3 regions of the Caballeronia sp. LZ008 genome follow, and region 3 is predicted to be linked to each of the others. Evidence: predicted binding sites of a transcription regulator. Region 3 holds the regulator's gene; each other region holds the start of a gene.

Region 1 (6,586 bases), 2.8 Mb from region 3:
CGCGTCAGCGAGCACTTGCTGACGCAGCGCGCGGTCTCGGAAGACGACAACGGTTCGTGCAGGCTTCGCAGTCCGGAAGGCCGCAAGTGCGCGATCGGGTCGCTCGTGCGCGACGATGTGTACGAGCCGGAGCTGGAAGGCGTCGGCATTTCCTACTATCGGCATGCGCGGGACGGCGGTCTGCTGCGGGCGCTCTACGCATCGAACGTGAATGCCTACGATCCGAACATCATCGATCTGCTGATCGAGCTGGAGGAAGTTCACGACTACGCCGAAATCGAAGAGTGGCCGGCGTTGCTCGCGGCGCTTGGCAGGCGTCACGCGTTCGTCTGAACGCCCTCGCTAAAAAAGGCAATAGAAACGAAAACGGCGGTGCGCCCTTACGGGTCGCACCGCCGTTTTGCCGTTCGGCGCGAGGATCCGAAAACCCTCGCCCGAACAAGACGCTTAGTGCATCTTCTTCGGCAGCATCTGGCTGCGCAGGCGCTTGCGCAGGCGCGCGACAGCGGCGGCCTTCTTGCGCTTGCGCTCGGTGGTCGGCTTTTCGTACGACTGGCGCTCGCGCAGTTCGGCGATCAGGCCATTGCGCTCGATGGTGCGGCGGAAACGCCGAATCGCGACATCGAACGGCTCGTTTTCTTTGAGGACGATAGTGGTCATGTAAATCCTGGTTTGCTAAACGTATTTTCAAGCGCGCGACGACTGCGAGTTGCCGCGCCCCGGCACTCCGATCGTCCGCCGGACGTGAGAACGGCGCGACGGACACGAGCAAAGCGGCCACGGAGGCCGGAAAAGAGAGCGTTGAGATTCAGCCGCGGAAGCGGCAGGCGCTTTCGAAAGAACCACACGAAGGCGCGTTTCAGAGCCGTTCGCCGCTGTTGGTTGACGTTGTCATTTTCAGCGGCGAAGGCAGGAAATCGGGCACATTTCTCGATTCGGGCGCGATGTTACCAGAACACCGCGCCATTGCCAACTCCCGCGCGCCGGCCAACTCGTTGATGCAACAGAACTATTTCTGCCACGCGCTGGCTTCGTCGAGCAGATGGATATCGTCGGCTGCGAGTTGCAGGCGCGTCGCGGCGGCCAAGCTCTCCAGTTGCGCGACCGACGTGGCGCTGGCGATCGGCGCCGTCACGCTCGGGCGCGCGATCATCCACGCGAGCGCGACCGTCGCGGGCGTCGTGTCGTTGCGTTTCGCGACTTCGTCGAGCGCGTCGAGAATCTCGAGGCCGCGCGGCGTCAGATACTTTTCGACGCGCGAGCCGCGCGCCTTGTGCTGCGTGTCCGCCTTCGACCGATATTTGCCCGACAGAAAGCCGCTCGCGAGCGCGTAATACGGCACGACGGCGATCTTGTGCTGTTCTGCCACCGGTTCGAGACCGGTCTCGTAGCCCTCGCGGTCGTAGAGGTTGTATTCGGGTTGCAGAATCTGATACGCCGGCAAGCCCGAATCCTTCGCGACTTTCAACGCCTCTTCGAGCCGCTCGCCCGTGTAGTTCGACGCGCCGATCACCCGCACCTTCCCCGCCTTGATGAGCGTCTGATACGCGTCGAGGGTTTCGTCGAGCGGCGTGGTTTCGTCGTCGTAATGGGAGAAATAGACGTCGATGTAATCGGTCTTGAGACGCCGCAGCGAATCGTCGACGGCCGCCGCGATGTTCGCCGCCGAGAGCCCGGCGCGCGTGGACAGCTTGCCGACTTTCGTCGCGAGCACGACCTGGTGGCGCTTGCCGCTTTCCCTGAACCACTTGCCGATGATCGTCTCCGATTCGCCGCCCTGATGCCCGTCGACCCAGGCGGAATAGACGTCGGCTGTATCGATGAAATTCAGCCCGTGATCGACGAACGCGTCGAGGATCGAGAACGACGTGCGCTCGTTGGCAGTCCAGCCGAACACGTTGCCGCCGAAGACGAGCGGCGCAACTTTCAGTTCCGATGTGCCGATATTGCGTGTCTGCATGTGCGCTCCGAATGCGTCGTGAGGGACCAAAAAGCATACGCGCGAAATCGGCGCCTTGCCGGGCAAGGCTTCGCGGCCTCGCAACAGAATTCGTTACACAAATCGTTTGCGCGGGCCTTAAGTTTTTTTCGAGGGGCCCGATAACCACAAGTAGGCGGCCGGCTATCACCGAGCGCAGGACCGCCAGGCAACTTACTCGGTGCTTTAGCCAAAGCCAGATACAGTCTCCCAGGAGAGAACAAAATGATCGGTATCAACAGCAACATCAACTCGCTGGTTGCACAGCAGAACCTCAACGGCACGCAAAGCGCGCTGTCTTCGGCGATCACCCGCCTCTCGTCGGGCAAGCGCATCAACAGCGCTGCTGACGACGCAGCAGGTCTCGCGATCTCGAACCGGATGCAAACGCAGATCAACGGCCTGAACCAGGGCGTTTCGAATGCGAACGACGGTGTGTCGATTGCCCAGACGGCTTCGAGCGCGCTTTCGTCGATGACCTCCAGCCTGCAGCGTATCCGTACGCTGGCCGTGCAAGCCGCGAGCGGCTCGCTCTCGTCGAGCGACCAGGCTTCGCTGCAGAAGGAAGTTTCGCAGCAGATCGCCGAAGTGAACCGTATCGCTTCGCAAACGACGTACAACGGCCGCAACATTCTTGACGGTTCGGCTGGCAGCCTGAGCTTCCAGGTCGGCGCGAACGTCGGTCAGACGATCAATCTGGACCTGAGCCAAGACATGGGCGCGAACTCGCTCGGCGGCGGCATGGTGCAGAAGGGCAACACGCTCGGCACGTTCTCGAACCTGTCGCTGTCGTCGAGCGGCGCCTACGCCTCTTCCGGCGCGACGATCACCTCGATCAACGTGCTGTCGGACGGCAAGGGCGGCTTCTCGTTCACCGACCAGAACAACGTCGCGCTGAGCTCGACGGCCGTCACGGCCATCTTCGGCTCGGGCACCGCAGGCACGGGCACGGCTGCAGCACCGCACGAAAACACGCTGACGTTCAGCACGAGCATTGCCGGTTCGATGGGCGCATCCGTGAGCTCCGCGATCACCACCCTCAACGCGTCGATCAACAAGATCAACAAGCCGGACACGGTCGCGAACCTCGACATCAGCACCACGACGGGCGCCAACGTCGCGCTGGTCTCGATCGACAACGCACTGCAGACGCTGAACAACGTGCAGGCAACGCTGGGTGCAGCCCAGAACCGTCTGAGCGCAATCGCTTCGTCGCAGCAAGCTGAATCGACCGACCTGTCGTCGGCTCAGTCGCAGATCACCGACGCGAACTTCGCGCAGGAAACGGCGAACCTCAGCAAGGCTCAAGTGCTGCAACAGGCTGGTATCTCGGTGCTCGCGCAAGCGAACTCCCTGCCGCAGCAAGTTCTGAAGCTCCTCGGCTAAGCGGTACGCCAAGGTAGCACCCGACGCCGGATCTTCATCCCGAAGATCCGGCGTCGGGCCGTCCCGGCGACGAAACCACGTTTCGATCTCTTGCGTGTGCGCCCGCGCCCACGAGTGCACACGCAAGAGTTTGTTTCCCGCAACGAGCAGTTGACTGCGATCACGCGCAATCAGGCGACAGCGCGATACACGGAGTTACCCGATGTCCACGATCAGTACGGCCACCACGGCGGCGACCGCCGCGCAGACCCAGGCGTCCGCGAACGCGGCGCTTGCCGAAGCAGCGCAATCCATCATCAGCGGCGCGACGGGCAACTCGTCGATGGACGTCAACGCGCTCGTCACCGCGATGGTCAACGCGAAAACGGCCGGCCAGAGCGCATCGCTCGCCGCCGCGCAATCGAACGACAACACGAAGCTCTCGGCGATCGGCACGCTGTCGTCGGCGCTCTCGACGCTGCAAACTACGATGACGAGCCTGACCGACGGCACGCTGATGTCGACCTTCACGACCAACGTGACGGGCACCGGCATCACCGCATCGGGCGCCGCCGGCGCCGTGGCGGGCAGCTACGACGTGACGGTCTCGCAGATAGCGAAGGCGCAATCGCTGACGTCGACCGGCTTCGCAACGGACGAAAAGCTCGGCACCGGCACGATGCAGATCAGCGTCGGCTCCAAGTCGATGTCGATCAACATCACGAGCAGCAACAACACGCTTTCGGGCATCGCCGCCGCGATCAACAACGCGTCCGGCAATCCGGGCGTGAGCGCGACGATCGTGACCGGCACGGACGGCCAGCATCTGGTGCTCAACTCCACGACGACGGGCGCGTCGAACGTCATCTCGACCACGATCACCGGCGCGGCCAGCGGCAGCGACCTGAACAAGCTCGGGGTCTCGTCGACGGCCGGCGCAAACGGCGCGGCGTCCACGATTTCCGACGATTCCGTCACCAACGGCTGGTCGCAAAGCGCGACCGCGCAGGACGCGATGTACAAGGTCGGCGGCGTCGCGGGCACGAGTTCGAGCAACACGGTCACGAGCGCGATCAAGGGCGTGACGCTGAACCTGACGGCGGCGGCGGTGACGACCCCGGCGAGCACGCAGACGGTCACGATCTCGCAGGACACGTCGTCGATTTCGAGCGCGATTTCGAACTTCGTCAGCCTCTACAACACGGTCGTCTCGACGATCAACTCTTATACGTCGTTCAACAGCAGCGCGTCCGCGGGCTCGCAGGGCGGCGTGCTGCTCGGCAACTCGGCGGTCAACACGATCAAGAATCAGCTTTCGGCGATCATCGGCAGCGCGGTCGGCAAGGGCAGCGGCTCGATCTCGCTGGCGTCGCTCGGCATCAGCCAGGTTTCGTCGCTCGATGCGACCGCGGAGCAGCCGGCCGGCACGCTGACCATCGACAGCGACAAGCTCACCGACGCGCTGACGAACAACGCAACCGGCGTGTCGCAGCTTTTCAACGCGATCAACGGCGTCGGCGCGCAGCTGACCGACAAGATTTCGAGCTATCTGAGCACGGGCGGCCTGCTCACGTCCGAGACGGATTCGATCAACAAGGATCTCGCCAACATCTCGACGCAGCAGACGACGCTGACCAACTACGCCGCGCAGCTCACGTCGGACTACAACGCGCAGTTCACGGCGCTCAATACGCTGATGGCGAGCATGAACCAGAACACGCAATATCTGACGGCGCTCTTCGGCGGCACGAACAGCGCGGGCGCGATGGCGACCAACAAGTCCTAAAAGCGGAGAACCGGCACGATGAACCAGGACGCTCTCGTCGAACAACTGTTCGCACTGACGAAAGACATGGAAACGGCGGCCACGCTCGCGGACTGGCCGCGCGCAGCGGAGCTCGATGCCGCGCGCACGCCGCTTTTGCAGGCGCTGACGCGCGAGCAGAGCCCGCAGGCGCTCGCGAAAATCCGCGAAATCCAGGGTATCGACGCTGCCGTGCTCGCGGACGCGAGCGCGACCCGCACCGGTCTCGCCGCCGAATATCACGCGGCGATGAAGCGCGTGAACGCCGTCAACCGCTACCAGCAAGGCGCGCGGTTCTAGAAACACCGCGCTTTCGCTTCAGTTTTCCCCCGATGCCCGCTTCACGCGGGCATTTTTTCGCCCGCTGGCGATCCCCCGAATTACGGCGGCTTTCCCGCTCATCTCCGCGCTTCGGTTTGGCGGCCTCGCTTGGATAATCAGTTCAATCGCAAGGAGCACGCCGAAGATCATGAGCATTTCCCTACAGGTTCCGGACGCCACGACGCTGACGCCGGAGCAACAGTTCGAGCAGGACATCGCGACCGTCATGCAGTCGGCGCTGGAGAATCATCACGCCGGCAATCATGCCGACGCCGAAGCGCTCTATCGCGCGATTCTCGATCACAAGCCGGATCACGCGGACGTGCTGTACAACCTCGCGGTTCTCTTTATCCAGACGCAACGTCCGGACGACGCGGTGCCGCTGTTCGAATCCGTGCTCGGCCTGCGTCCGGACAACGGCCAGTACTGGGTCTCGTACATCGACGCGCTCGCGCGCACCAATCAGACGCAGGCTGCCTGGTTCGCGGTTGAAATGGCGCAGCAGCGCGGCGCGCGCGGTCCGGCGATGGACGGCCTGATCGAGCGCCTGTCGCACCCGAATGGCTACGCGGCGGCCGTGCTCGCCGAGGCCTCGCAGCTCGCGCGCCTCGCGCCGAAGACCGTCGATGGCAGCGCGGACGACGCGTCGCAATCGACCGCCGGCAAGCGCGGCAATCCCACGCCGCAGGACCTGAACCAGTTCGCGTCGCTCTACAACAAGGGCCGCCACGAGGAAGCGATCAAGCTGGCGCGCGTGCTCGTCGAACGTTATCCGCATCACGTCGGCGCGCAGCGTTCGCTCGGCCTGGCGCTGTACTCGCACGGCCGCTTCGTCGAAGCCATCGAGCCGCTCGGCCGCACGGTCGAGCTGGAGCCCGCGGACCAGCATTCGCGCATGCTGTTCGCGAGCGCGCTGCAGGTTCATGGCGACAACGTCGGCGCCGAGCGGCAGTGCCGTCTGGTGATCGCGCGCGACCCGAATCACGCGGAAGCGCATCGCGTGCTCGGCGTGTCGCTGTCGGCGATGCGCCGTCACGCCGAAGCCATCGAAGCCTGCGAACGGGCGATCGAGCTCGCGCCGAAAAACGGCGACATGCACGGCGCGCTCGGCGTCGTGC
Region 2 (6,586 bases), 2.8 Mb from region 3:
GACGAGTTCCACTTCCTTGCCGAGCTTGCCGGCGATGTCGCGCACGAGGCGCGGGAAGCGGCTGAAAACGTAATCCATCGGCATCATGCGGATGGACATGACGGCCTCTTGCAGATCGCGCGCGTTGCGCTCGAGCTGCGCCATGCCGTTGAACAGGCGGTCGTGCAACGCGGGATCGAACGTGCTCGTGGTTTCCGCGAGCATCGCCTGCGTGATGACGAGTTCGCCCACCAGGTTGATGAGCTGATCGACCTTCTCCACGCCGACGCGAATCGAGCTGCCTTCCGCCGATGCCGCAGCCTGGGGGCGCGCTTTCTTGTCGGCGTCGCTTGCTGCGGACTTTGCCGGCTGAGCGGCGGACGGGTCTTTCGAGCCCGCCGCCGTCGCCGCTTCTTCCTTCACTGCTTCCTTGCCAGCGGCGGATGCGGGCGCCGCGTGCGCCTGCGATTGCTTCGGCTCTTCGTGTATCGCGGGTTGCGCAATCTGCGTGGCCGTCGCTTCCAGGCGCGCCGGCTGGGCTTCTGCGGATTGCGCCGCTGCATCGCCGCGGCCGATCGTGATCTGCTTTTCATCGATCACGAAGCAGCACACAGCGACGATATCGTCGGCGGGGACGTCCGAGTCGAGCCATACCACGTACTCGGCGTCCGCTTTCTTTTCTCCGACGATGCTTCCCAGGTTCCCCAGCTCCTCGATCAGAGTCGCCAGGTCCTTCTCGCCCACCCCCCGTAGCGTAATTTTCAGGTGGGGTCCAACTTCCGCGTGCGGCGCGCCGGTGTGTCCCGGCGTCGCGGCAGCGGTTCCTGCATTCGTTCCATCGGCGAGCTCGAACGCGCCGTCCCAGTTGCCGTCGTCCTCGATCGCGTCCATCGCCTGCGAAAGCACGTGGGCGGGCGGCGCATTCGGGCCGTCGTAGGCCGGCGCGGCGTTCGCGCTCGCGGCGGACGCGACGTTCGCGTCGGCGCCCGGCAGCGCGGGCGGCTCGATCCGGCCGGACGGTGCGCCTTCGGCCTGTTCGTTCTTCAGACGCTCGAGCTTCGCGCAGATCGCGGCGGCCGCGGCCGCATCCGGCTCCGCGCTCGCGCGATACGCGGCGAGCTGATCCGACAGCACGTCCTTCGTCGCGAGGAACGTGTCGATCATGTCGCGGCGCAGGACGAGTTCGTTGTTGCGCGCGCGGTCCAGCAGCGATTCGAGGATGTGCGTCGTTTCGGTGAGCGCGGTGAAACCGAACGTCGCCGCGCCGCCCTTGATCGAGTGCGCCGCGCGGAAGATCGCCGCGAGGTCTTCCGGATCGGGATTCGCGATGTCCAGAACGAGCAGCAGTTGCTCCATCTGCGCGAGCAGTTCGTCTGCTTCGTCGAAGAAGGTCTGGTAGAACTGGGTAATGTCGAGTGTCATGCTTGAGTCACCATCGGCGCGTGCGTGCGCGAGTTGTCTTGTGCGTTCGCTTTAGTGCTGCGTTTCTTCGGAGAGCGCGGCGACCAGTTCCGTCAGCAGGTCCGGATCGAGCGGCTTCTCGATCCAGCCTGTCGCGCCCGCCGAGCGCGCCGCGTCCTTGAACGGCTCGCCGCCTTCGGTCGTCAGCACGAGAATCGGCGTCGCCTTGTATGCGGGATTTCCGCGCAGCGCCACGATCAGATCGAGCCCGCTTCTGCCCGGCATGTGCTGATCGGTCAGAACCAGATCGAAGCGCTCCGCGAGCGCCCACTCCAGCCCCTCGTCGCCGTCCGACGCAACGGTCACTTGGTAACCCGCCGCCGCCAGCGTCGCCGAGAGGATTTGCCGCATCGCGGCTGAATCGTCGATTGCCAGAATGTGTTTGATCATGTTTGTCTCTTGCCGGGATGACGGTCGAAACGTGTCGACACTTGAGCGTCTTTTTCGAGGTTTTTGCTCACTTCGCCACGGGTCTCACCGCGACGCCGGGAATGAGCTGGCCGAGCGCCGACGACGGATTGCCGTTCGCGTCCGTGCCGTTGTCGAGCGTCGCGCCGCGTGAGCCGTCGTCGCGCAGCATCGACAGCTCCGTCTTGCGATTGAGCACGATCACGCTGATGCGCCGGTTCTCCGGATCGAGCGGATCTTTCTTGTTCAGGTTTTGCGTCGATGCGAGTCCGAGCACGCGCATCACCTTTCCTTCGTCCATGCCGCCCGCGACCAGCTCGCGCCGCGACGCGTTCGCGCGGTCCGCGGACAGCTCCCAGTTGCTGTAGCCCTTGTCGCCGCCCGCGTACTTCACGGCGTCGGTATGTCCCTGCACGACGATGTGATTCGGCACGTCGTTGAGCGAGCGGCCGATCTCGCGCAGGATGTCGCGCATGTACGGCTGCACGGCGTCGCTGGAGAGCGCGAACATCGGGCGCTTCTGGGTATCGACGATTTCGATGCGCAAGCCCTGTTGCGTCGATTCGATGCGGATCTGCTGCTTGAACTGGCGCAGCGTCGGATTGGCCTCGATCGCGGCCATGAGCTTCACCTGAAGATCGTGCAGGCGCACCTGCTCGCGCCGTTCGAGCTCGCCCTGCGCGGACTTGAGCAGTTCTTCGTCGGTGTCGGACGAGGCGCGCTGCGCGAGCTGCGTGGCGCCATCGGTCTTGCGCGCGGCGCCTGCGTCGGTGCTGGAAATGTCGCGGCCGCCGCCCATGATGATGCTGTTGTCCATGCCGACGGTCTTGCCGCCGACCATCGCGGCCTTGAGCGGCATCTGGAAATATTCGGCGATGCCGCGCCGCTGCACCGGCGACGTCGACGAAAGCAGCCACATCAGCAGGAAGAACGCCATCATCGCGGTCATGAAGTCCGCGTAGGCGAGTTTCCACGCGCCGCCGTGATGGCCTTTCTTGCCCGCGACGACGCGCTTGATGAATATCGGGCGATCGGTATCGTTGCTCATCGCTGTGTCTCGACTATGGCGGAAGTCACTTCGACTTGACCTTGCGCACGTGTTCTTCCAGCTCGGAGAACGACGGGCGCTCCGTCGAGAACAGCACCTTGCGGCCGAATTCCACCGCGATCGCGGGGGCGTAGCCATTCAGGCTCGCGAGGATCGTCACCTTGATGCACTGGAACATCTTGGTCTGCTCCGCGACGCGCTGTTCCGCGACGTTCGCGAGCGGTCCGATGAAGCCGTACGAAAGCAGAATGCCGAGGAAGGTGCCGACGAGCGCCTGCGCGATCATCTCGCCGAGAATCGCGGGCGGCTGATCGGCGGAGGCCATCGTGTGCACGACGCCCATCACCGCCGCGACGATGCCGAACGCGGGCATCGCGTCGCCGACCTTGGTGAGCGCGTGCGCCGGCGCTTCGCCTTCGACGTGATGCGTCTCGATTTCCTCGTCCATGAGGCTTTCGATCTCGAACGCGTTCATGTTGCCGCTCACCATGAGGCGCAGGTAATCCGTCAGGAATTCGACGATGTGATGGTCCGCGAGAATCTTCGGGTACTGGCTGAACACCGGGCTCTTCGCCGGATCTTCGATATCCGCTTCGAGCGCGAGCGTGCCTTCCTTGCGCGCTTTCGCGAGCAGCACGTAGAGCAGGCCCATCAGCTCCATGTACATGCTCTTGTCGTACTTCGCGCCCTTGAAGAGCGTCGGCAGCACCTGAATCGTCGCCTTGATGGTCTTGACGTTGTTGCCGAGGATGAACGCGCCGACGCCCGCGCCCGCGATCATCAGAATTTCGACCGGCTGCATGAGCGCGCCAAGGTGGCCGCCTTCGATGGCATAGCCGCCGAAGACGGACAGCAATGTCACGAGCGATCCAATGAAAATCAGCACAGTCGAGTCCTCACGTTTGATGCGGTAAGACCGCCGTTAAGTGGTTTACGGCACTCGACTGGAAAACTTTGGGGCACGGTCAAACCACTGTACGTTCCGTGCGGTTTGCCGCGCGACCTTCTCGCTGTTTCGCAAAATCTGCGTCTCAATCGCTGATTTACGGCAACCAAATATCGAACTTTTCCTAGCGGCGAAACAAAATTTTCCCGTTCGACACGAAACATCACATTTTCTGCCGATAATACGAACGCGCGTTCAGTTTTGTTGGAGACGCGAAGTCGTGAAATCGGAGAGAACGATGACAAGAGCAATGAAACAGGCCAGCGCGCTCGCGCTGACAGTGACCGCGAGTTCATTCGCGCATGCGGGTTTCGACTGCAGCGGTTCGCGCGGCGGCTGGCGTATGCAGACATCGGATAGCTGGACCGGCTCCGACAAACTTGCCCACGTGGCCGCGTCCGCGCCGTTCGGCGCGCTCGGCGCCTATTTGACGCGCGGCTCGGACCATCCGGTCGTCTACGGCACGTTGATCGGCACTGCGCCGGGCTTGGTGAAGGAAATCGTCGACGGAACCTGCCGCACGGACGGCTTCTCCTACAAGGATCTGGCCGCCGACGCGCTCGGTGCGTGGATCGGCGCATCGGTGACGCATTGGGCGATCATGTATCAGCGCACGCCGCACGGGATGACCGTCGGGCTTTCGTACCACGATCGCTTTTAGACGGACGCGGGCGCGGATCAGGCGGCGATCCGCCCCGCTTCGCGGTCCGCGCCCGCCTTGCGCGTCTTGCCCGCGCGCGATGGCGGCTGGCAGAGGCCGCACACGTAACCGGCGCGCAGTTCGTACGCATGTGCGACGAAACGTCCGCGGCAGCGCGTGCAGACGTTGGTCTGGAGCATGCCGGATTCGAAGTAGCGCACGAGCGTCCACGCGCGCGTGAGCGACAGCACGGGTTCGTCGCCGTACAGCGCCGCGTGTTCGAGATAGAGGCGGTAGCTTTTCACGATCGCGTGAATCGTCGGCTGGCTCTTGTCGTTGGCCGCCATGAAGCGATAAATGCCGTGAAACAGCGACGAATGGATGTTCGGCTGCCACGTCATGAACCAGTCCGTCGAGAACGGCAGCATGCCCTTGGGCGGCGACACGCCTTTCAGTTCCTTATAGAGCTTGATGAGACGGTCGCGCGACAGGCTCGTTTCCGCTTCGAGCAGTTGCAGGCGCGCGCCGAGCTCGATCAGCTCGATCGCCAAAGTGATTTCGCGGACCTCCGCGACCACGCTTTTCGTCGCCATCGGGCTTCGCGCGCGGCGTCAGCCGATCTGCTCGACGGGACTGTCCGCCAGCACAATCGCCGCGTGGGCGTGCGCGAGCGCCGCGCTGCGGTCCTTGTCGGCGAGCGACGAAAGGATCGCGTGGTCATCGAAACGAAAGCGGCACAGCAAATGGCTCGACGACGCCACTTTCACTGCCTGCGCGAGCGTCAGCGAAGCCAGAACTTGCGCAACCTGCTCCGAAAGGCCCAGGCGATACATCGCCGAGATGCGGTCTTCCTGAAGAAGCCGCTGAGCGAGGAGCAAGTACGACAGGTTCACCTCGCGGATTTCCGCGAGCGTACTCGTAGTGCTGGTCGTCATCTTTTTCCCCGAATCGAAACGTGGCTGGTCAGGCCCGGCGGGAACGTTTGCTCGAATTCGCAAAGAAACGCGAATGCGGCCCCGCCCGTGTTGTCTGTTGTCGATTCGATTGTCGCCGATGCCCGCAGCCGCGCCTGTCGGACAAAGCATCCGACGCTGCGACGGAGTTTCGCGAAGAATCGTGTAGGAAAATTTCTTACAAGCCGGCCGCTTCGATGCCGCTCGGCAGACATGCGTTATCGGCACGTATTCGTCTGACTTAATAGCCGCGCCCCGTATTTTTACGACGGGCGCGCGCTGTCGCGCCTTTCAGGCCGCAGGACCGTGAATTGCTCATTCATGCCGCCCGGCGCGTCCGACGCTTCAAATCCGCCCTCATCGCCGCCATCGATGCAATTTCTGACTTCGTAACAGCACATGTATCGCGCTGTAACAACGATAAGCGATTGAAAAATGAAGTGAAATGCCGGTCTCGATCCCGATAATGATCGGTAAGGGATAACCCGGTCGCGATGTTTTTTCATCTCCGGGCCTGTCTCGGGCGGCGTCCAACCACACGCGGCCCGCCCGAATGGCATGCGTTGAGCGCTCGACCGGAGCGTGACTGCAATGCCTTACCTAAATGGAGAGTCACGTTATGCGAATCGCACAAATTGCACCGTTGCACGAAGCAGTTCCTCCGAAGTTTTACGGCGGCACTGAGCGCGTCGTGTCTTATCTGACGGATGCGCTCGTCGAACTCGGCCACGATGTAACGTTGTTTGCCAGCGGCGATTCGCAAACCAAGGCGACGCTCGAACCCGTGTGGCCGCGTGCGTTGCGTCTCGATCCGACCGTGCGCGACGCGCTCGCGCCGCACATGCTGCTGCTCGAAACCGTCCGCCAGCGCGCGCACGAGTTCGACGTGCTGCACTTCCACCTCGATTACATGCCGTTCCCGCTGTTCACGCAGATGGACACGCCGTTCGTGACGACGCTGCACGGCCGGCTCGATCTGCCGGAACTGCAGCCGATCTTCAACACGTTCACGAAGGCGAACGTCATTTCGATCTCGGACAATCAGCGCGGGCCGCTGCCGCAGGCGAACTGGCTGAACACCGTTTATCACGGTCTGCCGAGCCAGTTGCTGACGCCGCAGCCCCACAAGAAGCCGGAATATCTGGCGTTCC
Region 3 (6,586 bases):
TGGATCCGGCGTCTGTCGGACCGCGCCGCGCGCGATCCCGCGACCGAAGTTCTCGACGACATGATGGAAGCCATCCACTACGAGTCGTATCTCTATGACGCGTACGACGAGCGCCAGGCGCAGTCGAAATGGCAGAACGTGCTCGAATTTCTCGAATGGCTGAAGCGCAAGGGCACGAAGCCGGAAGCCGCGCCGGGCGCGGAGCAGACCGGTTTCGACACCGCCGACGGTTTCGCCGATGAAGGCAAGAACCTGCTCGGCCTGATCCAGACCGTCGCGCTGATGTCGATGCTCGAAGGCAAGGAAGAAGACCCGGATGCAGTGCGCCTGTCGACGGTGCATGCGTCGAAGGGGCTGGAGTATCCACACGTCTTTCTGGTGGGCGTCGAGGAAGGCATCATGCCGCATCGCGGCAGTTCGGACGACGACGCGCCCGTCGACGATTCGCGCATCGAGGAAGAGCGCCGGCTGATGTATGTCGCGATCACGCGGGCGCAGCGCAGTCTGCATCTGAACTGGTGCAAGAAGAGAAAGCGCGCGCGGGAGACGGTGGTGTGCGAGCCGTCGCGGTTCATCCCAGAGATGCTGCTCGACGATGCGCCGCCGCCGACGGCCGAAGAAGCGCCTTTGTCGCCGAAAGATCGCATGGCGATGCTCAAGGCGATGTTGCAGAAGACGTGAACGGTTTGCCGTCTTGCTGATGAAAAACCCCGCTCGCGCGGCCGCTCGCGCAGGGTTTTCGCTTACTTCGCCGCGTTCGCCATGTAATCGACGGCGGCTTTCACATCTGCATCCGATGCGTTCGATCCGCCCTTTGGCGGCATCGCGCCCTTGCCGTGCAGCGCGTAGTTGTAGACGGTGTCCATCGGCTCTTTCAGGCGCGGCGCCCACGCGGCCTTGTCGCCGAACTTCGGCGCGCCGAGCACGCCCGCCGCGTGACACGCCTGACAGACCTGCTCGTAGAGCGCCTTGCCTGCCTGAGCGGCGTCGGCGCTTTGCGCGCCCGCGGCCGGCGCCGCCGATGCAGCCGCCGGCACCGATGCGAGCGCCGCGACCGCTGCGGCGGCCTGAGCATTTTCGTTCGAACTGGCTGCGGCGGGCGCTGCCGCGCTCGATGCAGCCGCGGCGCCCGATGCCGGTTGCGCCGGTTCCGCGAGCTTGCCGCCGCTGCCGTTCGCCATATAGACGACCGCGCGCGCGATTTCGAAGTCGGAGTAATCGTCGGGGCTGGTGCCGCCGCGCGCGGGCATGCCGCCCTTGCCGTTGAGCGCGTTGTGCAGCAGCGTGTCGTAACCTTCGCCGATGCGCGGGGCCCATGCGCCGGCATCGCCGAACTTGGGCGCGCCGGCGGTGCCTGTCGCGTGACAGGCCGAGCACACGGCCTTGAAGACTTCCTCGCCGGACTTGTAGACGCGCGGCGCGTTGGCGTCGCGGACATCGACTTGTGCGGCGGGCGCGATGCGCGCGTTGACCGACTGCTCGATGTCCGTGCCGGCGCCGGTGCGCGTGGAATTGTTCACGTACACCGCGAGCAGGATGATGATGGCGACCGGGATGCCGAATCCCGCGATGACCGCGGCGATGAGTTGGCCGGGTGTCTTGATCGGGGCTCCGTGGGGTGCTTCGCTCATGCTTGTCTCGTCTCCCGTTTTTTGGTGTGAGTCGGTTCAGTGACAGCGTGACAGCTACGGCAGTGCGCTAGGCGCGCCTTGGGGAAAGGCACGGTCGATTATAGACGGAACGCTTAACTGTCGGCGCGGGGTGGCCGGGGCGGCGAAGCGGGCGTTTACCCGAATCGTGTGATGCTTTGTGACTCGTTCCGCGCAGGGCGTCCGGTCCCGCACAATGGACGGCGTCACGGAAAACAGGTATCCTCTCGGATTCGCATGGGCCTTGCAGCCGTCTTACGGCGTGTGTAGTTCTTCCGCAAGCCCTTCTCCGATGCGCCCGTAGCTCAATGGATAGAGTACTGCCCTCCGAAGGCAGGGGTTGCTGGTTCGATCCCAGCCGGGCGCGCCAAGCGTTTCCACTCGACAGCCGTCGCAGTCGAAACTACTCGAGTCCGCCGTCGCGATTCGCCGTCGTCGTCCCCCAACCAAACCCCATCCCCGCCAACCACCTCCTATAAGCCACCGCCATCCGATCGCACTTCTGATGCAACTCCGCATCGAGATCGAGCGGCAAGCGCTGCGGCCATTGCGACTCCACCACCGGCGTGTCCTGCATCAAAATCTCCATATTGAAGTCGTATAGCTCGCGATCGGAATGCGTCGAATCGTCCTCGTGAATCGAGACGAGCCACGCGCGCGTCTCTGTCTGCGTCACCGGCGACGCCGCCAGCATGATATGCAGCGCGCCCTGCCCGCCCGACGCCATCTTCGTCAGCTTCGCGATCAAAGGCCGCTTCACGCGATACACATAATCGATCATCGCGCCGCCGCCCTGCCACGGCATTCCCGCCGGTTGCCAGTATCGGCATTGCCGCGCTTCCAGACCTTCATCGCTCGCGACGACTTCGTAATCGGGCACTTCCGTATGCGTGTCCTCGCCCAGAATCCCCGCATGCACGAACGAGAAATGCGCCATGTCCAGAAAATTCTCGACGACGCGCGGCGCCGACGACCTCACCGTCTGCGGCGCGAGATTGATGCGCCGGCCACCGGGAATCGCGGCTTCGGGAAAGAAATCGAGCGCATACGCAGGCTCGCCGAAACACATCCAGATAACGCCGTACTTCTCTTCGCAAACGAAAGTCGTCGCGCACGCGCGCTTCGACGGGCGCAATGAAGGATTCGACGGAATCCGCAAACACTGTCCTTCGATGTCGTAACTCCAGCCGTGATACGGACACACGATCTGATCGCGCATCACATGCCCGAGCGACAACTGCGCGCCCCGATGCGGACAGTAATCGCGCCACGCATGCGCCGCGCCGATGCTGTCCCGCCACACGACGATCCGCTCATCGGCCACGATGAATCCGCGCGCGCCGCCTTCCGGCACGTCTTCGCTATTGCAAACGGGCAGCCATTCGGCAGCCAAAGAAATGGATTCGTCGCGCATCGCCGTGAATGAGAAATGGACGTTCTTAAGCTGTTCTTACACGAAACACAGCGTCTTCGCAAAACGTTGCAAAATAGCGGATCGCTCGCTCGGTGCAACTCGATACCACTCCATTCAGCCGATGCCATGCGACGGGGCCGCAGTACTTGGCAGCAAGATAAAAGAAAGAAATCACCATCCAGGGGTTCAGTATGGAGCAGGCGCATCAACCGGCACGCCGGACTTATGCCTTCGCATGGTCCGAACACCGGAATCCGGAACGCGAGCAGGCCACGCTGCGGGTCTGGATGGGAGCGGTGGTTCTTCTGGCTTACGGCGTTTTCGCGTGGCTCCGCCCTTCACACGATGCCTTCCTGACCACGCGCCTCGTCGCGCTCTATGTGTCTTATGGGGCGATCACGCTTCTGATCGTCAGCCGCATGAGCGCGCCTTCTGTTGCGCGCCTGACCGTCACGACCATCGCCGATCAGACGATCCTCGGGCTCGCGCTCGCCGCGGGCGGCGCAACGGCGCTGCCGCTTCTCTGGGTGATGTTCTGGTTTCTGATCGGTTCGGGATGCCGATACGGCAAGCGCACGCTCGCCGTATCGTGCGCGACGGCGCTCATCATCGTCACGGCGATGGCCGTCTGGCAGCCGTGGTGGCACGAGAATCTTCCCGCCGCGATCGGGCTCGCGCTGAGCGTACTCGGCGCATCGGTGTATCTGAGCGTGCTCGTCGATCGGCTCGGCAACGCGAATCGCGATCTAGCGCGTCAGGCATCGACCGATCCGCTCACGGGTCTGTCGAACCGGTACGCGCTGGAAAGAGTCGTCGATCGCGCGATGAACGCGCCCGAAGCCAATGGCGATCACGCCACCGCGCTCCTTCTGATCGATCTCGACGGCTTCAAGGAAGTGAACGATACCTACGGTCACGCCGTCGGCGATCTGCTGCTGCAAGCCTTCGCGGACTCGCTCGCGAAGCGCATGCGCAAGTCGGACACCATCGCGCGTCTGGGCGGCGACGAGTTCGTCGTGCTCGCGCATCAGATGCGCGACCGCGACGCCGTGTTGTCGGTGGCCGACAACATCCATTCGGCGCTCGGCGAAATTACGTCGGTGCAGGAGCGGCCGGTGTCGGTATCGGCTAGCATCGGCGCATGCCTGCTTTCGAGCGCGGCGTCCGCGCATCAAACCGGCATGACCGCCGTGCTGCGCGCCGCCGACCGCGCGATGTACCGCGCGAAAAGTCTCGGCGAAGGGAAAACGGTCTTCGCCGAGACGCGGGACTTCGAGATCAGCTAGGGAACGTCAGGCCTCGACGCTCGTCCACGCCTGCTCGCGCAGCTTCGTGCGCAGACGCGCGACCGCCTGGCTGTGCAACTGACACACGCGCGACTCGCTCACTTCCATCACCGCGCCGATTTCGCGCAGGTTCAGGCCGCGTTCGTAATAGAGGCTCATCAGGAGCTTCTCGCGCTCGGGCAGCTTGTCGATGGCTTCGATCAGCGCGCCGCGAAGGCTGTCGTCGAGCAGCGCGGACAGCGGATCCGAACGATCGACGCAATAGCGGTCGAGGAACGGCTCGTCGTCGGCGGAGCGATCGAAGTCTTCGTAATAGATCAGCTGGCTGCCGTGCAAGTCCTGAAGCATCGACTGATATTCGTCGAGCGGCATCTTCATGTGCTCGGCGATTTCCTGCTCGCTCGCCGCGCGGCCGAGGTTCTGCTCGACCTTGTGCACCGCCGATTCCACTTCGCGCGACGTCTTGCGCATGCTGCGCGGCAGCCAGTCGTTCGCGCGGAGCTCATCCAGCATCGCGCCGCGGATGCGCTGGCTCGCATATGTTTCGAACTGCGCGCCCTGATCTTCCTTGTAGCGGCTCGCCGCGTCCAGCAGGCCGATCATGCCGGCCTGAATGAGATCGTCGAGATCGACGCTCGCCGGCATCTTGGCGACGAGTTGGAGCCCCAGCCGTCGAACGAGCGGTGCGTATTTCGTCAGCACTTCCGACTGTGAGAGTTTGCCTTGGGCGTTATACATCTTGGTCACCTATCTTGATCACATCGACGCCGTGCTGCTCAATGCAAAGTCGTGAAGCGCAGCCGCACGATGCGACGCCTCCCGCGCGCCCTGTACAGAGTCGCTAACCGGATTTCGCGCGTCGGCCTGGCCGCCCGCATCGCGCATATAAGGCGCGGGGCGCATCGGCCAGTGCAGGAGCTCCGCCGCGATTGCGCGGTAGTCGCGCGCCGCGGCCGTGGCCGGGAACGCTTCGACTGCGCAGCGTGAGAGTTCCATCGCCCGAGCGACGCGCGCATCCTCGGACACATATCCCGCCTGCACGAGCGACACGGCCAGATACCGGCTCGCGACGCCCGACAGGTTGTCGAACGCGACCGCCGCGTCGGCCGGGTTCTGCACGTGATTGACGAGCACGCGGAACTGGCCGATCGCATGGGCGTAGTGCAGTCGTTTCATGCACGCATACGCCTCGGTGATCGCCGACGCGGCTACCCGCGTCACAATAAGAAAGTCATGCGCCTGCGCCGCGAGCGTCGACAGCGCGCCGTGGCGATCGAGCTGCGCATCGATCAGCACGATGTCCGCCGGACCGTCGAGCAACGCGCGGCATTGCGCGGCATCGTGAACGATGCGTTCGTCGCGCGGCGCGGCCATCAGCGAGAAGCCGAACGGCGTGCGCTCGACGGCATCGCCGAGCATGCGCCGGCCCGACATCACCGAGGCGAGCGCGCCCGCGTCTTCGGTGCCCACGAGACGGCTCACCGATCCCGCGTTGCGGTGCTCGTCGATCACGAGCACGTCCTTGCCGTGGATGGAAAGCGCCGCGCCGAGATTCACCACCGCCGACGTGCATCCGATGCCGGCCGGTCCGCCCGCGATCGCCACCACGCGCGAACCGGCGCGCGTAAGGAGCCGTCGCAGGCCTTCCGCCTGGTCGAGCACGAACTTATCCAAAGTGCACCTCATGCAGTTCGGTCGTGGCGCGCGCGGACAACGCGGACAGCAGCGCAGGCGTTTCTTCGTCTTGCGGCACGAAGGGCGAGTTGTCGCGCGGGATGCAGAACGCGCTCTTGATGAGAAACCGCTTGGTCGCGACGTACAGGTTCTCCGGCACTTTCTGACCGGTCGACACGTAATGCACCGGCAGTTTGTAGCGGATGACCGTATCGAGCACGCCGCCGAGATTCGTCGCTTCGTCGAGCTTGGTCAGGATGCAGCCCGCGAGCGGCGGCTGGTCCGCCGCGCTCTTGTAGGCCTGCACGACTTCGTTGAGCGTGTCGCCGTGGCTCGTCGCGTTGAGCAGCAGGATGCGCTGCACCGGATGACCCGCGCCGCACAGCATCGCGATCTGATCCGAGACCATGCGATCGCGCTGGCTCATGCCGATCGTGTCGATCAGCACGATATGTTTGTTGCGGAGTTCCGAAAGCGCGAGTTGCAGGTCCGCGCCGTCTTTCACCGCGTGAACCGACACACCGAGAATCTTGCCGAAAATGCGCAGTTGCTCGTGCGCGCCG

The links. Region 3 encodes FliA, which starts transcription of late flagellar genes. Its sites were predicted from a motif close to CTAAAGTTTNNNNNNNNNNNGCCGNTA; they were not measured.
Region 1: the regulator FliA is predicted to act here: its motif matches at 2,077-2,103, upstream of QCE49_RS00455 (flagellin).
Region 2: the regulator FliA is predicted to act here: its motif matches at 3,828-3,854, upstream of motA (flagellar motor stator protein MotA).

Annotation. Positions count from the first base shown of each region.
Region 1 covers NZ_JARUXK010000001.1:92,616-99,201, reverse strand. The annotation lists gene QCE49_RS00470 (hypothetical protein) at 1-333, shown strand, start outside; gene rpsU (30S ribosomal protein S21) at 448-660, opposite strand; gene QCE49_RS00460 (aldo/keto reductase) at 1,010-1,960, opposite strand; gene QCE49_RS00455 (flagellin) at 2,204-3,364, shown strand; gene fliD (flagellar filament capping protein FliD) at 3,567-5,129, shown strand; gene QCE49_RS00445 (flagellar protein FliT) at 5,148-5,447, shown strand; gene QCE49_RS00440 (tetratricopeptide repeat protein) at 5,617-6,586, shown strand, end outside.
Region 2 covers NZ_JARUXK010000001.1:104,810-111,395, reverse strand. The annotation lists gene cheA (chemotaxis protein CheA) at 1-1,401, opposite strand, end outside; gene QCE49_RS00535 (response regulator) at 1,453-1,830, opposite strand; gene motB (flagellar motor protein MotB) at 1,898-2,896, opposite strand; gene motA (flagellar motor stator protein MotA) at 2,922-3,782, opposite strand; gene QCE49_RS00520 (hypothetical protein) at 4,093-4,503, shown strand; gene flhC (flagellar transcriptional regulator FlhC) at 4,521-5,075, opposite strand; gene flhD (flagellar transcriptional regulator FlhD) at 5,094-5,417, opposite strand; gene QCE49_RS00505 (glycosyltransferase family 4 protein) at 6,055-6,586, shown strand, end outside.
Region 3 covers NZ_JARUXK010000001.1:2,861,215-2,867,800, forward strand. The annotation lists gene QCE49_RS13330 (UvrD-helicase domain-containing protein) at 1-681, shown strand, start outside; gene QCE49_RS13335 (cytochrome c5 family protein) at 744-1,631, opposite strand; tRNA gene QCE49_RS13340 (tRNA-Arg) at 1,944-2,019, shown strand; gene QCE49_RS13345 (aromatic ring-hydroxylating dioxygenase subunit alpha) at 2,053-3,042, opposite strand; gene QCE49_RS13350 (GGDEF domain-containing protein) at 3,255-4,349, shown strand; gene QCE49_RS13355 (RNA polymerase sigma factor FliA) at 4,356-5,087, opposite strand; gene QCE49_RS13360 (flagellar biosynthesis protein FlhG) at 5,106-6,023, opposite strand; gene flhF (flagellar biosynthesis protein FlhF) at 6,016-6,586, opposite strand, start outside.